One region of the Streptomyces sp. NPDC005408 genome, then DNA from elsewhere that is predicted to be linked to it. Evidence: riboswitches for the same ligand, from Rfam matches in the RefSeq annotation. Region 1 holds a riboswitch; the other holds the start of a gene.
What was found. A riboswitch is a leader RNA that binds a small molecule or an ion and turns the genes downstream of it on or off. The one in region 1 is predicted to bind S-adenosylmethionine.
Positions count from the first base shown of each region.

Region 1 (7,215 bases):
CTTGGACAGTTCGGTGCGGTCCACGCGCACGATCGTCTTTCGCCCGGGGCCCACCTGTTCGCGCAGCGCGGCCAGCCGCTCCTCCACGTCGGGCCGGTGTGAGCGCTCCCGCAGGAAGTCCGCGTCCGCGCCGAGACCGTGCACCCCGATCCGGGTGCCAGAAGGGATGCCGGGGCCAAGCACGGTGTGGCAGCAGTCGGTGAAGGCATCCGCCCAGCGGTGGGTGAGGAACGCCGCCCGGTCGGCGCCGAGGATGCCGCCGAGCAGCTGGGCGGCGATGTCGTCGGGCAGCATCCGGAAGTAGTCGACGGGTGCCCACGGCGTGTGCGAGAAATGGCCGATACGCAGGTCGGGGCGGTGGGCGCGGAGCATCCGGGGCACCAGCGCCAGGTGGTAGTCCTGCACCAGGACGTCGGCGCCCGGCGCGGCCTCCTCGGCCAGGGCCTCGGCGAAGGCGCGGTTGTAGGCCTCGTACGAGGCCCACTGGCGGCGGAACTCCGCGTCGAAGACCGGCTCGAGCGGCGTCTGGTAGAGCATGTGGTGCACGAACCACAGCACGGAGTTCGCGATCCCGTTGTACGCGTCGGCGAACACATCGGCGTCGATGTCGAGCATCCGCACCCCGGGCTCGGCCACCCCGCGCCGTACCGCCTCGCGGTCGCCGTCGCTGAGGGCGGCGCACACCCACACCGAGTCCGACTCGGAGTCGATCGCGGACAGACCGGAGACCACACCGCCCCCGCCGCGGCGGGCGTCCAGCGAACCGTCCTGCTGACGCGTGTATGTGACCGGGCCGCGGTTCGACGCGACAAGGATCTGGGCGGCAGGCTGCTGGGAGACCATGTGCCGAAACCTAGCCCTTCCTGTAAACCCTCAAACGTGCGTACGGCTGGACTGCGCCACTCGGTGTCCTCATGCCGGTCCTCATGCCGCGTGCCGTGCCGCGTACTCGCCGATCTCGCGCATCGGCGGCCGCTCCTCGGTGTCCACTGCATGTGTCCGCGGTACGAAGCCCTCATCGCCCCGCTCGAACTGTGTGAGCGCAGGCCGCACCAAGTGACCGCGGGAGAGCCGCAGTTGAGCCGTACGGTAGATCGCCGCGGCCATCCGCCCCAGCGCCTGACCGTCCTGGTGGCGGTGCTTGCGCGAACCGACGTCCACCTGCGCCAGCGCGTCGAGCCCCACCGTGTGCAGCGCGTCGACCAGCAGACCCAGCTCCACTCCGTAACCCACGGGGAAGGGCAGTCGCTCCAGCAGCGAGCGCCGCGCCGCATACTCCCCGCCGAGCGGCTGGACGAACCCGGCCAGCTGCGGCCAGTGCAGATTCAGCAGCGGCCGCGCCACCAGCTCGGTCACCCGGCCGCCCTGACCGGACACCTCGCCGAGCGGCCGGTCGTACATCGCCTTGACGAACTGCACCTCGGGGTCGGTCAGCAGCGGCCCCACGATCCCGGAGACGAAGTCGGCCGAGAACTCCTTGAGGTCAGCGTCGACGAAGCAGACGATGTCGCCGCCGGTCACCATCAGCGACCGCCACAGCACCTCGCCCTTGCCCTGGACCGCGGGTATCCGGGGCAGGATCGAGTCCCGGTGCACGACGCGCGCTCCGGCAGCCGCGGCCACCTCGGCCGTACGGTCGGTCGAACCCGAGTCGATGACGACCAGCTCGTCGACGAGCGGTACGGCCTCCATCAGCTCACGCCGGATCACGGTGACGATCTCGCCGACCGTCGCCTCCTCGTCGAGCGCGGGCAGGACGACGCTGATGGTCGTACCGCGCTTGCCGGCCATCAGCCGGCCGAGCGGGCGGTCGGCCGCAGACCAGGAACGCCTGGTCAGCCAGCGCTCCACCTCTTCCAGCACGTGCGCGTCTCCCTCTGACATCCGGATCCTGTGATCCATCTCGCGGTTCGGACGACTATCTCAAGCGTCCGGGCCTTCGGTTACAGTCTTGAACAACGCGGATGACCGTCGCATGTCGGGGGTCCTCACGCTGATAACCGAATACCGCTCATCCAGAGGGACAGAGGGAACGGCCCGTTGAAGTCCCGGCAACCCTCCCGCCGACCGCGAGGTCACGGTGGGGAAGGTGCCAATTCCGTCTCGTGGCGAAATGCGTCGCGAGGAAGATGAGGAGAAAGGGCCTCGCCACCATGGCTGTGCAGACTGTCGCAACCACCCCCGTGAACCTCGGTCCCGCCGCGGCGCTCTCGTGCCGCGAGTGCGGAGAGCGTTTCGACCTTGGCCCGATCTTCGCCTGTGCCTCCTGTTTCGGGCCACTCGAAGTCGCGTACGACCTTCCGGCCGATGACCCCGAGGCGCTGAAGAAGCGGATCGAAGCGGGTCCGAACAACATCTGGCGGTACGCCCCGCTGCTGCCCGTCCCCGCCGACGTGGCCGAGAAGCCGAACATCAACCCCGGCTTCACCAAGCTCGTCAAGGCCGACAACCTCGCCCGTGAGCTGGGCGTCACCGGCGGCCTGTACATCAAGGACGACTCCGGCAACCCGACGCACTCCTTCAAGGACCGTGTCGTCGCGATCGCCGTCGAGGCCGCGCGCGCCTTCGGCTTCACCACTCTTTCCTGCTCCTCCACCGGCAACCTGGCGGGCGCTGTCGGCGCCGCCGCCGCGCGGGCCGGCTTCCGCTCCTGTGTGTTCATTCCGCACGACCTGGAGCAGGGCAAGGTCGTCATGGCCGCGGTGTACGGCGGCGAGCTCGTCGGCATCGAGGGCAACTACGACGACGTCAACCGCTTCTGCTCCGAGCTCATCGGCGACCCGCTGGGCGAGGGCTGGGGCTTCGTCAACGTCAACCTCCGCCCGTACTACGGCGAGGGTTCCAAGACGCTGGCGTACGAGATCTGCGAGCAGCTCGACTGGCAGTTGCCCGACCAGATCGTGATCCCGATCGCCTCGGGCTCGCAGCTCACGAAGATCGACAAGGGCCTGCAGGAGCTGATCAAGCTCGGCCTGGTCGAGGACAAGCCGTACAAGATCTTCGGCGCCCAGGCCGAGGGCTGCTCGCCGGTGTCGACCGCCTTCAAGGCCGGGCACGATGTCGTACGGCCGCAGAAGCCGAACACCATCGCCAAGTCGCTGGCGATCGGCAACCCCGCCGACGGCCCGTACGTCCTGGACATCGCGCGCCGCACCGGCGGCGCCGTCGAGGACGTCAACGACGAGCAGATCGTCGACGCGATCAAGCTCCTCGCCCGTACGGAGGGCATCTTCGCGGAGACCGCGGGTGGCGTGACCGTGGGCGTGACGAAGAAGCTGATCGAGGCGGGCGTGCTCGACCCGGCGCTCACCACGGTCGTGCTCAACACCGGTGACGGTCTCAAGACCCTCGACGCCGTCGCTCCGACGACCGGTCCCACGGCGACCATCCGCCCGAGCCTCGACGCGTTCCGCGACGCCGGCCTGGCCCGCTGACTACCTACGGAAGGCAGAACACCATGAGCGTGAACGTCCGCATCCCCACCATTCTCCGTACGTACACGAGCGGTCGGGCCGAGGTCCCGGCGGAGGGCGCGACGCTCTCCGAGGTGATCTCCGACCTGGAGAAGAACCACACGGGCATCGCCGCGCGCGTCCTGGACGACCAGGGCAAGCTGCGCCGCTTCGTGAACGTGTACGTCAATGACGACGACGTGCGTTTCGAGCAGGGTCTCGAGACGGCGACCCCGGACGGTGCGGGCGTTTCGATCATTCCCGCCGTCGCCGGCGGCTGAGTTACGCAGCGTTAAGAGAATTGCCCCCTCCGCAAGAGAAGCGGAGGGGGCAATTCTGCATGGTTGAGCGCGGTACAGTTGGGGAAGCCCCCTCCGCTGCTTGTGCCGACCGCATATGAGAATGCGCCCGGGCCCAAGAAGAAGCAGCCAATGTGCGCGATCGAATTGCCTCCTTAAGCGCCATTTGCCGGGCCCGACTTGCCCCGGAATTTCTTGAATTCGGTTCAATTATCCGTTCGCGCGCGCTCGGATTTCTCGTCTGATTGACCTGTTGCAGAGGGCAGTTGGGCAGATACATTCAGCCGCGGTCGACGCGTTCCGGCGCACACCCCCTCCTGTCGGGTGGTGAGTTCTGACCCGGGTCCGCGAAGTGCGGACCTGTGCAAGGGCCAGTAATAGGGGAGTTAGGCATGGCTCAGGGCACCGTCAAGTGGTTCAACGCGGAGAAGGGGTACGGCTTCATCGCGGTCGACGGTGGTGCGGATGTTTTCGTCCACTACAGCGCGATCCAGATGGACGGATACCGCACCCTTGAAGAGGGTCAGCGGGTCGAGTTCGAGATCTCGCAGGGCCAGAAGGGGCCGCAGGCGGACATGGTCAAGCTCGCCGTCTGATCTCGGCGCGATCGGCCACCGACGCACTCACGCGACACTCACGCACGAAGGGCCCGCATCCTAGGGGGATGCGGGCCCTTCGTGCGTCTCCGTGCCCGTCCGCGATCCGCGAGAGCCGCTTGCGCCCACCCGTCACCCGGCCACCACCCCTCATCGAGGCTTCGTCGAAGCCGCTTGCACTCTCATAGGTCGAGTGCTAATCATTGGCGTTAGCACTCTGCAGGTGAGAGTGACAGCTTAAGGACCGGGTCGGTGAGGCCCGAAGGGTCGGCGGGGCAAGGAACCGCACGGCTCTCAGGCCGTCCGTCGCGGGCGCCAGCGCGGTCCGGAGAATCCACCCCAGTCCGGGAGGACCACTTCACATGGCCAAGATCATCGCGTTCGACGAGGAGGCACGGCGCGGTCTCGAGCGCGGGATGAACCAGCTCGCCGACGCCGTCAAGGTCACCCTTGGCCCCAAGGGCCGCAACGTCGTCCTCGAGAAGAAGTGGGGCGCCCCCACGATCACCAACGATGGTGTATCCATCGCCAAGGAGATCGAGCTCGAGGACCCGTACGAGAAGATCGGCGCCGAGCTGGTCAAGGAAGTCGCCAAGAAGACGGACGACGTCGCCGGTGACGGTACGACCACCGCGACCGTCCTCGCCCAGGCGCTCGTCCGCGAGGGCCTGCGCAACGTGGCGGCCGGCGCCAACCCGATGGCCCTCAAGCGTGGCATCGAGAAGGCCGTCGAGGCCGTCTCCGGCGCCCTGCTCGAGCAGGCCAAGGACGTGGAGACCAAGGAGCAGATCGCTTCGACGGCCTCCATCTCCGCCGCCGACACCCAGATCGGCGAGCTCATCGCCGAAGCCATGGACAAGGTCGGCAAGGAAGGCGTCATCACCGTCGAGGAGTCCCAGACCTTCGGTCTGGAGCTCGAGCTCACCGAGGGTATGCGCTTCGACAAGGGCTACATCTCGGCGTACTTCGCCACCGACATGGAGCGTATGGAGGCGTCGCTCGACGACCCGTACATCCTGATCGTCAACTCCAAGGTCAGTAACGTGAAGGACCTCCTTCCGCTGCTGGAGAAGGTCATGCAGTCGGGCAAGCCCCTGCTGATCATCGCCGAGGACGTCGAGGGTGAGGCCCTGTCGACCCTGGTCGTCAACAAGATCCGTGGCACCTTCAAGTCCGTTGCCGTCAAGGCTCCGGGCTTCGGTGACCGCCGCAAGGCGATGCTGAACGACATCGCCATCCTCACGGGCGGCACGGTCATCTCCGAGGAGGTCGGCCTCAAGCTCGAGAACGCGGGCCTGGACCTGCTGGGCCGCGCCCGCAAGGTCGTCATCACCAAGGACGAGACCACGATCGTCGACGGCTCCGGCGAGAGCGACCAGGTTGCCGGTCGCGTGAACCAGATCCGTGCCGAGATCGAGAACTCCGACTCGGACTACGACCGCGAGAAGCTCCAGGAGCGCCTCGCGAAGCTGGCCGGCGGCGTGGCCGTCATCAAGGCCGGTGCCGCGACCGAGGTCGAGCTCAAGGAGCGCAAGCACCGCATCGAGGACGCCGTTCGCAACGCGAAGGCGGCCGTCGAGGAGGGCATCGTCGCCGGTGGTGGCGTGGCTCTGCTCCAGGCTTCCTCGGTCTTCGAGAAGCTCGAGCTCACGGGCGACGAGGCCACTGGTGCCGCGATCGTCAAGCTCGCGCTGGAGGCTCCGCTCAAGCAGATCGCCGTCAACGGTGGTCTCGAGGGTGGCGTCGTCGTCGAGAAGGTGCGCAACCTGGCCGTCGGCCACGGTCTGAACGCCGCGACCGGCGAGTACGTCGACATGATCGCCGAGGGCATCATCGACCCCGCGAAGGTGACCCGCTCTGCCCTGCAGAACGCGGCCTCCATCGCGGCGCTGTTCCTGACCACCGAGGCCGTCATCGCCGACAAGCCGGAGAAGGCGGGCGCCGCCGCTCCGGGCGGCATGCCGGGCGGTGACATGGACTTCTGAGCCTGACGGCTCGGACCCGGTCCTGACCGAGGGCGGTACCCCCACTCCCAGGGGGGTACCGCCCTCGGGCGTGTGTGCGGGTAGACCCGGACGGCTCAACCGATCACCTGGCTGGATCACGTGACGCCCGGTCTGCGAGCGCCGAGGCGAGGGGCAGTGGAATGTGCCGGGTGCGGACATTCGGTCGGCATCCCGAACATCACACTCCCGCGGCGGCCGTCCGTGCGCCCACGGGATCGTCGGCCTGCCGTCGGGTTCCGCGGCCGGCGGCGATGGTGGGGCCGGCGGCGCGGGCGCCGTAGTCAACGGCGCGAAGGGTGACCCCGGCCAGGACGGTGGCAACGGGTACACGGTCATCTACTGGCAGGACCTTGGTCTGCCCCACCCCGAGAGCGGTCTCGGGGTGGGGCAAACCCCCGGATGAACAGGCCAGTTGGCCCGGTGGGAGATAGTCCGCCGCTGCGCGAGGGTCGTCCCATGCGAATCATCGGCAGCCGGAAGCCCGGCTTCACATCAGTGGCCCTCACCCTTCCCGTTCTCGCGACCGCCCTGGTCGCTCTCCCCGCACCCGCGTCGGCCGCGGCAACTCCGCGGCCGGACACGGCTGTCCGCTGGGAGAAGTGCCCGGGCACCGGACTCGATCAGCGTCAGGAGTGCGCGACCCTCGCCGTGCCGCTCGACCACGCCGAGCCCGGCGGGCCGCACATCACCCTCGCCATTTCCCGTATACGCAGCGAGAACCCCGGGGCCCGGCGCGGCACGCTGCTGCTGATCCCCGGCGGACCCGGCGGCCCCGGCATCAACGACCCCTCCATCAGGGGGAAGGCCCTGCCCCAGTCGGTGCGCGACGCCTACGACATCGTGGGCTTCGACCCGCGTGGCG
Region 1 covers NZ_JBEXEX010000006.1:154,544-161,758, forward strand. The annotation lists gene ABZS64_RS08795 (trehalose-6-phosphate synthase) at 1-843, opposite strand, end outside; gene ABZS64_RS08800 (glucosyl-3-phosphoglycerate synthase) at 925-1,863, opposite strand; SAM riboswitch class I at 2,009-2,136, shown strand; gene thrC (threonine synthase) at 2,154-3,434, shown strand; gene ABZS64_RS08810 (MoaD/ThiS family protein) at 3,458-3,733, shown strand; gene ABZS64_RS08815 (cold-shock protein) at 4,144-4,347, shown strand; gene groL (chaperonin GroEL) at 4,710-6,332, shown strand; gene ABZS64_RS08825 (alpha/beta hydrolase) at 6,810-7,215, shown strand, end outside.

Region 2 (7,215 bases), on a different contig from region 1:
CGGAAAACCGGGTCGCCCTCCAGGGCGGCGGCCATCGCGTTGCCCGCGAACTTGGCGCGACGACTCGGGGTGAATCGGGCGTACTGCCGCAGCTGGGCGGGAAGTTCGGCGACGGTCAGACCGCCGAACGCGTCCGAGACCAGCGCCACGACTCTGCGCCGTACGCCTTCGGGCAGCGGGCGGTCGAGCGCCTCGGCTGCGTCACCGGCCGCACCGGCCGGCTCAGCGCCGCTTTCAGGCTGCTCCACGATCCGTCACCCCACTACCCGTTCGGGCCGCTCCCTCAGGAGCCGGCGCCCGGCCTGTCCACCAGCTCGATCTGGTCCACCGCATTGCACCAGCGGCAGCGCACCGACTCGATGGTCTCACTGACCACCTCACGCTCCTCGACCGTCGGCTCTCCGGCCAGGTCCAGATGGACGTACTCGACGACCTTGGAGGAGCGGGTGACATCGAAGCGGGTGAGATTGCCGCACAGCGTGCAGCGCCAGCGGGTCTCGGCGGTCGGCGAGGGAACCGTCGTCATCGTGCCGTCCTCTTTCGTCGTACGAGTGCGGGTGCCGCTGTGCGCCGTCGAACTGCGGGTGTACTGCCCGTAACCCTACGGCCTCGCAGGTACCCCATGGCGCGGCGAGGCACCCTGTACCGTTCGGTCCCACTACGCCATGCTCTGTCCATGATCGGTTGGCGGGGAGCGGTCCGGGGCGCGGTCACCGGGCCCGCGGTGACATACGGCATGATCGCCATCTGCTGTGCGGTGTTCGTGATCAGTCCGGTCTCGGGCCTCAATCCGGTGTACGGCACCGGTGACGCGCTGCTCGCCGCGCAGAGCGGGTACTTCGCGCGGTGGGGCGTGATCCCCGCCGAACTGCTGAGCAGCTCCCCCGGCACCCTGCTCACCCCGCTCACCGCCCTCTTCGTCCACGGCAGTTGGCTGCATCTGCTGGGCAACATGCTCTTCCTCTACGTCTTCGGGGCGATGGCCGAGGAACGCATCGGGCAGCTGGAGTTCGCCCTCTTCTACCTGGGCTGCGGCTACCTCGCGCTGCTCGCCTACGCGGCGGCCAACGCCGAATCCGACCAGACCCTGGTGGGAGCGTCCGGGGCGATCTCGGGGGTGCTCGGCGCGTTCCTGTACCTCTTCCCGAAGGCCCGGGTCACCAGTCTCTTCCCGTTCCTCTTCTTCCTGCCGCTGCGCTTCCCCGCGTGGATCGTGCTGATCTTCTGGTTCGCCCTCCAATGGCTGGCGGCCCAGGGCGCGGGCAGTGGCCCGGGGGTGGCGTATCTCGCGCATCTGGTGGGGTTCGGGGTGGGCTTTCTGTACGCCTGGGGACGTTTCCGCCGTAGTACTAGAGTGAAGGCCCAAGCAGCGGCCACTGAGGGAGAACGCCAGCCGTGATCACCGCGATCGTGCTCATCAAGACCAGCGTGGACCGCATCCCCGAGATCGCCGAGTCGATCGCCGCGCTCGACAGCGTGAGCGAGGTCTTCTCGGTGACCGGCACGTACGACCTGATCGCCATGGTGCGCGTGGCCAAGCACGACGACCTGGCGGACGTCATCCCCGGCAAGATCAGCAAGATCCCGGGCGTGGAGGGCACGGACACGCATGTCGCGTTTCGTACGTACTCCCAGCACGACCTGGAGGCGGCGTTCGCGATCGGCCTCGACGCGTAGCACCCGGCGGGGCGCACTGCCCCCACAGCACACAAGCCCGCGCCGGCCGGCGCGGGCTTGCAGCGGGTCCGGGGCGGAGCCCAGGCGTCAGACCGCCGGGACGCAGCGGCCGTCCTCCGTGTGGTAGGTCCACTTCGCGCCGACCGTGACCAGTTCCCGCACCGCCCCCACGAAGCGCTCCACGTGCTCGTCAGGCGTACCCGCCCCGAAGCTGACCCGGATCGCGTTGAGCGAGCGCTCGCCCGGCTCGGCCTCCGGGGCGCCGCACTCGCCCGGGTCCTGCGGGTCGGTGCCGAGCAGCGTGCGGACCAGCGGGTGGGCACAGAACAGGCCGTCCCGGACGCCGATGCCGTACTCCGCCGAGAGCGCCGCCGCGAAGTGCGAGCTGTTCCAGCCGTCGACGACGAACGAGATGACGCCGACCCGCGGGGCGTCGTCACCGAAGAGCGAGAGGACCTTGACCTCCGGGACCTCCGCAAGGCCCGCGCGGACCTTCGCCACCAGCTGCTGCTCCCGCGCAACGAGGCTGTCGAAACCGGCCTCGGTGAGCGCCTTGCAGGCGGAGGCGATGGAGTAGACCCCGATGACGTTCGGCGAGCCTGCCTCGTGGCGGGCGGCCGTGGTGTGCCAGTCGACGTCCACGCCCCCGTCCGTGCGACGGGCCACCTTCCGCGAGGCGCCGCCGCCCGCCAGGTACGGCTCCGCCTCCCGCAGCCAGTCCGCGCGGCCCGCGAGCACACCCGAGCCGAACGGCGCGTACAGCTTGTGCCCGGAGAAGGCGACCCAGTCGACGTCCAGGTCCTTCACGGAGACCGGGTGGTGCGGCGCGAGCTGAGCCGCGTCCAGCACGATCCGCGCACCGTGCACGTGCGCCGCGGCCGCCAGCTCCTTCACGGGCCACAGCTCACCGGTGACATTGGACGCGCCGGTCACGCAGACCAGCGCCGGGCCGTACGAGTCACGGTCGGCGAGCGCATGCTCCAGAGTCCGGACCGCTTCGGCCGGTGTACGCGGGGCGTTCAGGTACGTCACGCGGGCGTCGCGCCACGGCAGCAGCGAGGCATGGTGCTCGGTCTCGAAGACGAAGACCTCGCAGTCCGCGGGGATCACGGCCGCCAGAAGATTGAGGGAGTCCGTGGTCGAGCGGGTGAAGACGACCTGGTCGCCCTCGCGGCAGTCGAGGAACTCTGCGACCGTGACCCGGCTGTTCTCGAAGAGGTCGGTGGACAGCTGCGAGAGGTACCCGGCGCCGCGGTGGACGCTGCCGTAGTACGGCGCGTACGCGGCGACGTCGTCCCACACCCGCTGCAGTGCGGGGGCGCTCGCCGCATAGTCGAGGGCGGCGTAGGTGACCTCGCCACCGGTGACGAGCGGCACGGTCACATCACGGCCGAGCACCGGCAGCGGCGCCCCGCAGGCGGGGTCCGCGGACTCGGAGCAGGCGGACGAGGCGGCGGAAGCGGCGAAGGCAGAAGAGTCGGCGGTGGCAACGGCGTTCGGGCGTGCGGACATGGCGGTATCTCCCGGCAGGACAAGACGGAATGAGCTTCGGTAGACCCGCGCGGGCGCTCAACGGCCGCTCGCCGCACGGGGGTTGCCTCGACCACACGGCGATCGCCGCGCGGAGGCGTACTGAAGTGGGGGCTTGGAAAGCCCTATCGCATTCGCTTGCTCACGAGACTGCTCCCTTGAGGACCAGGACCCCAGGGTGTGCAGGGGTCCGCGCTTGCCGCAGACCTCGCTGCCTACGGCCTGGTCTTCACCCGGGGCACCCCGCCACGGACGGAGGGTTGCCGGACAGCGAGCCGGGGCCGTAATCGCTGTCACTCATGACCTTGAAGAGCATCCTGCCATACGTCGCACCGTGCGCAAGGCGTGGTCCGGTTCCTGAGACAGGAACCGGACCACGCCTTGCTTCACGCAGTCACGCGTTGCTCGCGGCCACCCACCGCTTGAGCGCCGCCTTCGCCGCCCCCGAGTCGATCGACTCCGCCGCCTTCGCCATCCCGGCCGAGATCTGCTCGGCGAGCGACCCCTCCCCCGGTGCGAGAGCAACGAGCGCCGCCGCGGAGTTCAGCAGCACCGCGTCCCGTACGGGCCCGGTCTCGCCGCTCAGCAGCCTGCGCGCGACATCCGCGTTGTACGAGGCGTCCGCGCCCCGCAGGGCCTCCACCGGCACCAGGTCGATGCCGATGTCCCGCGGGTCGAAGGCCTCCTCGCGCACCTGCCCGTCCCGGACCACCCACACCCGTGACGTGGCCGTCGTCGTCAGCTCGTCGAGCCCGTCGTCGCCCCGGAAAACCAGCGCCGACGATCCGCGCTCGGCCAGCACCCCGGCCACGATCGGCGCCATCCGGGCGTCCGCGACACCGGTGGCCTGCGCCTTCACGCGTGCCGGGTTGGTGAGCGGGCCGAGGAAGTTGAACGTGGTGCGGATGCCCAGCTCCTTGCGGGCGGCCGCCACATGCCGCAGCGCCGGGTGGAACTTCACCGCGAAGCAGAAGGTGATCCCCGCTTCGTCGGCGACGGCGGCGACCCGCTGCGGGGTCAGCTCCAGATTGACGCCGAGCTTCTCCAGGACGTCCGAGGCACCGCTCGCGCTCGACGCGGCCCGGTTGCCGTGTTTGACGACCTTCGCACCGGTGCCGGCCACGACGATCGCGGACATCGTGGAGATGTTGACGGTCTTGGCGCCGTCGCCGCCCGTGCCGACGATGTCGACGCTGGGCCCGGGAACCTCGATCAGGTTCGCGTGCTCGTACATGGTGCGTACAAGACCGGAGATCTCCTCGACCGTCTCGCCCTTGGCCCGCAGGGCGACCACGAAACCGGCGATCTGGGCGTTCGTCGCCTCGCCGCTGAGGATGCGGTCCATGGCCCACGCCGTGGCGTCGGCGCTCTGGTCGCGGTTGCTGAGGAGAGCCTCCAGCACGCCCGGCCAGGAGTGTGCCGCCACGCTGTCGCCGCCAACCGGGGTCACAACGTTCATGGTCCACTCCAGGGTCCACAGCCGAGTAGGAATGCCCCCACCCTATCCAGCCCCGGGCACAGCAAAGAGCCCCGTCCGGCGAATGGACGGGGCTCCCGCTGTGGCGACCGCGACGTGCGGCCGGGTGGGATCAGTGGTGGCCGTGGCCGCTGGTGATCTCCTGGAACTCTTCCGGCGTCGGCTTGGGGATCTGGTTCCCCTCGCCGTAGTAGCTCTTGCTGAGCTTGGCCCTCAGCTTCTGGCCACGGGTGAGCTTGCGCTCGACGCCGTTCTCGTCGACCGTCGGGCCGATCTCCACGGGCTTGTACTGCTCGTGCGCCGTGAGCGTGTGCAGAGCACCCTGGCTGAGCGGCTCGTGGACCTCGACGAACTCACCGTGCGGCAGGCGCTTGATGATGCCGGACTCGCGTCCGTGCAGCACCTTGTCCCTGTCGCGACGCTGCAGACCCATGCAGATCCGCTTGGTGATGACGAAGGCGATGACCGGTCCGACGAAGAAGCCGATCCGGGCGAACCAGGTGATGCTGTTGATCGACAGATGGAGGAACAGGGCGAACATGTCGTTTCCACCGGCGATCAGCAGGATGAAGTACCAGGTCAGCCACGCCACGCCGAAGGCCGTACGGGTCGGGGCGTTGCGCGGGCGGTCCAGGATGTGGTGCTCGCGCTTGTCCCCGGTGATCCAGGACTCGACGAAGGGGTAGACCGCGATCGCGACCAGGACCAGCGGGAAGATCATCAGCGGGATGAAGACACCCAGGGCGAGGGTGTGGCCCCAGGCATTGATCTCCCAGCCGGGCATCGCCCGGATCAGGCCCTCGGAGAAGCCCATGTACCAGTCGGGCTGGGCGCCCGTGGACACCTGGTCCGGACGGTACGGGCCGAGCGCCCAGATCGGGTTGATCGAGGCGACCGCCGAGACCACCGCGATGACACCGAAGACCAGGAAGAAGAAGCCTCCGGCCTTGGCCATGTAGATCGGCAGCAGCGGCATGCCGACGACGTTCTTGTTGGTCCGGCCGGGACCCGCGAACTGCGTGTGCTTGTGGAAGAACACCAGGATCAGGTGCCCCACCAGCAGGCCCATCATGATGCCGGGCAGCAGCAGGATGTGGACCGAGTAGAACCTGGCCACGAAGTCGCCGCCGGGGAACTCCCCGCCGAAGAGGAACATCGACAGATACGTGCCGACGACCGGCACCGACAGGATCGCGCCCTCCATGAACCGGACACCCGTTCCGGAGAGCAGGTCGTCGGGGAGCGAGTAGCCGGTGAAGCCGGTGAACATGCCGAGCACCAGCAGCAGGAAGCCGAACAGCCAGTTGATCTCGCGCGGCTTGCGGAAGGCGCCCGTGAAGAAGACGCGCATCATGTGCACGAGCATGCCCGCGATGAAGATCAGCGCCGCCCAGTGGTGGATCTGCCGGATCAGCAGACCGCCACGGACGTCGAAGCTGATGTCCAGCGTCGAGGCGTACGCCTCCGACATCCGCACACCCTGCATCGGGATGTAACTGCCGTGGTACTCCACCTCGTTCATCGACGGGTGGAAGAACAGGGTCAGATACACACCCGTGAGGATGATGATGATGAAGCTGTAGAGGCAGATCTCACCGAGCATGAACGACCAGTGGTCCGGGAAGATCTTGCGCATATTGGCCTTGGCCAGGCCGTAGATCCCCAGTCGGCCGTCCGCCCAGTCGGCCACCCGCTCACCGGCGGGTGCTTTGCGCTTGGACTCTGCTGTAGTACTCATCCGCGCTCCCAGAAGGAAGGACCGACGGGCTCATCGAAGTCGCCGAGCGCCTCAAGGTTGCCCTCAGCATTCACGCCGATCCGCAGCTGCGGAAGGCGGTGACCGGCCGGGCCGAAGATGACGCGGGCGCCGTCGGAGAGGTCGAAGGTGGACTGGTGGCACGGGCAGAGCACGTGGTGCGTCTGCTGCTCGTAGAGGCTGATCGGACAGCCGACATGCGTACAGATCTTCGAGAACGCCACGATGCCCTCGTGCGACCACTCGAGCTCGCGCTTGTCCTTGATGTCGTCCGGCTGGATCCGGACGATCATCAGGGCCGCCTTCGCGATCTCCTTCTGGAAGTCGTCCGCGTCCTCCTCCAGGCCCTCGGGCTTGGCGAAGGTCAGCGAACCGATGGCGACGTCCTCGGGACGCAGCGGCTCATCGGTGTTCATGTTGATGAGCTGCTTGCCATCGGCCCACAGCGTCGAGCGCAGCTTCTTCTCGGGCAGCGGGCCCAGGTCGCGCAGCAGCACCAGGCCGGAGAGCGGCACCATGGCCAGCGCGCCGAACATGGTGTTGCGGATCAGCTTGCGCCGGCCGAAGCCGGACTCCTCGGCGCCGGCCGCGAAGTCGGCCATGACCTTGGCCCGGACCTCGGGCTCGGCCTCGATCGGGTGACGCTCGTCGGCGATCTCCTGATCGGACATCAGGGTGCGGGCCCAGTGGACCGCGCCCGCGCCGATGCAGAAGAGCGCGATCCCGAGGGTCAGACCCAGCGAGAAGTTCAGCGCGCTGACGTGCCCGAACGGGA
Region 2 covers NZ_JBEXEX010000031.1:72,409-79,623, forward strand. The annotation lists gene ABZS64_RS25840 (NYN domain-containing protein) at 1-248, opposite strand, end outside; gene ABZS64_RS25845 (hypothetical protein) at 284-526, opposite strand; gene ABZS64_RS25850 (rhomboid family intramembrane serine protease) at 677-1,399, shown strand; gene ABZS64_RS25855 (Lrp/AsnC ligand binding domain-containing protein) at 1,396-1,677, shown strand; gene ABZS64_RS25860 (aminotransferase class V-fold PLP-dependent enzyme) at 1,765-3,189, opposite strand; SAM riboswitch class IV at 3,395-3,512, opposite strand; gene trpD (anthranilate phosphoribosyltransferase) at 3,602-4,666, opposite strand; gene ABZS64_RS25870 (cytochrome bc complex cytochrome b subunit) at 4,797-6,422, opposite strand; gene ABZS64_RS25875 (Rieske 2Fe-2S domain-containing protein) at 6,419-7,215, opposite strand, start outside.
Region 2: another riboswitch for S-adenosylmethionine. It lies ahead of ABZS64_RS25860 (aminotransferase class V-fold PLP-dependent enzyme); the one in region 1 lies ahead of thrC (threonine synthase).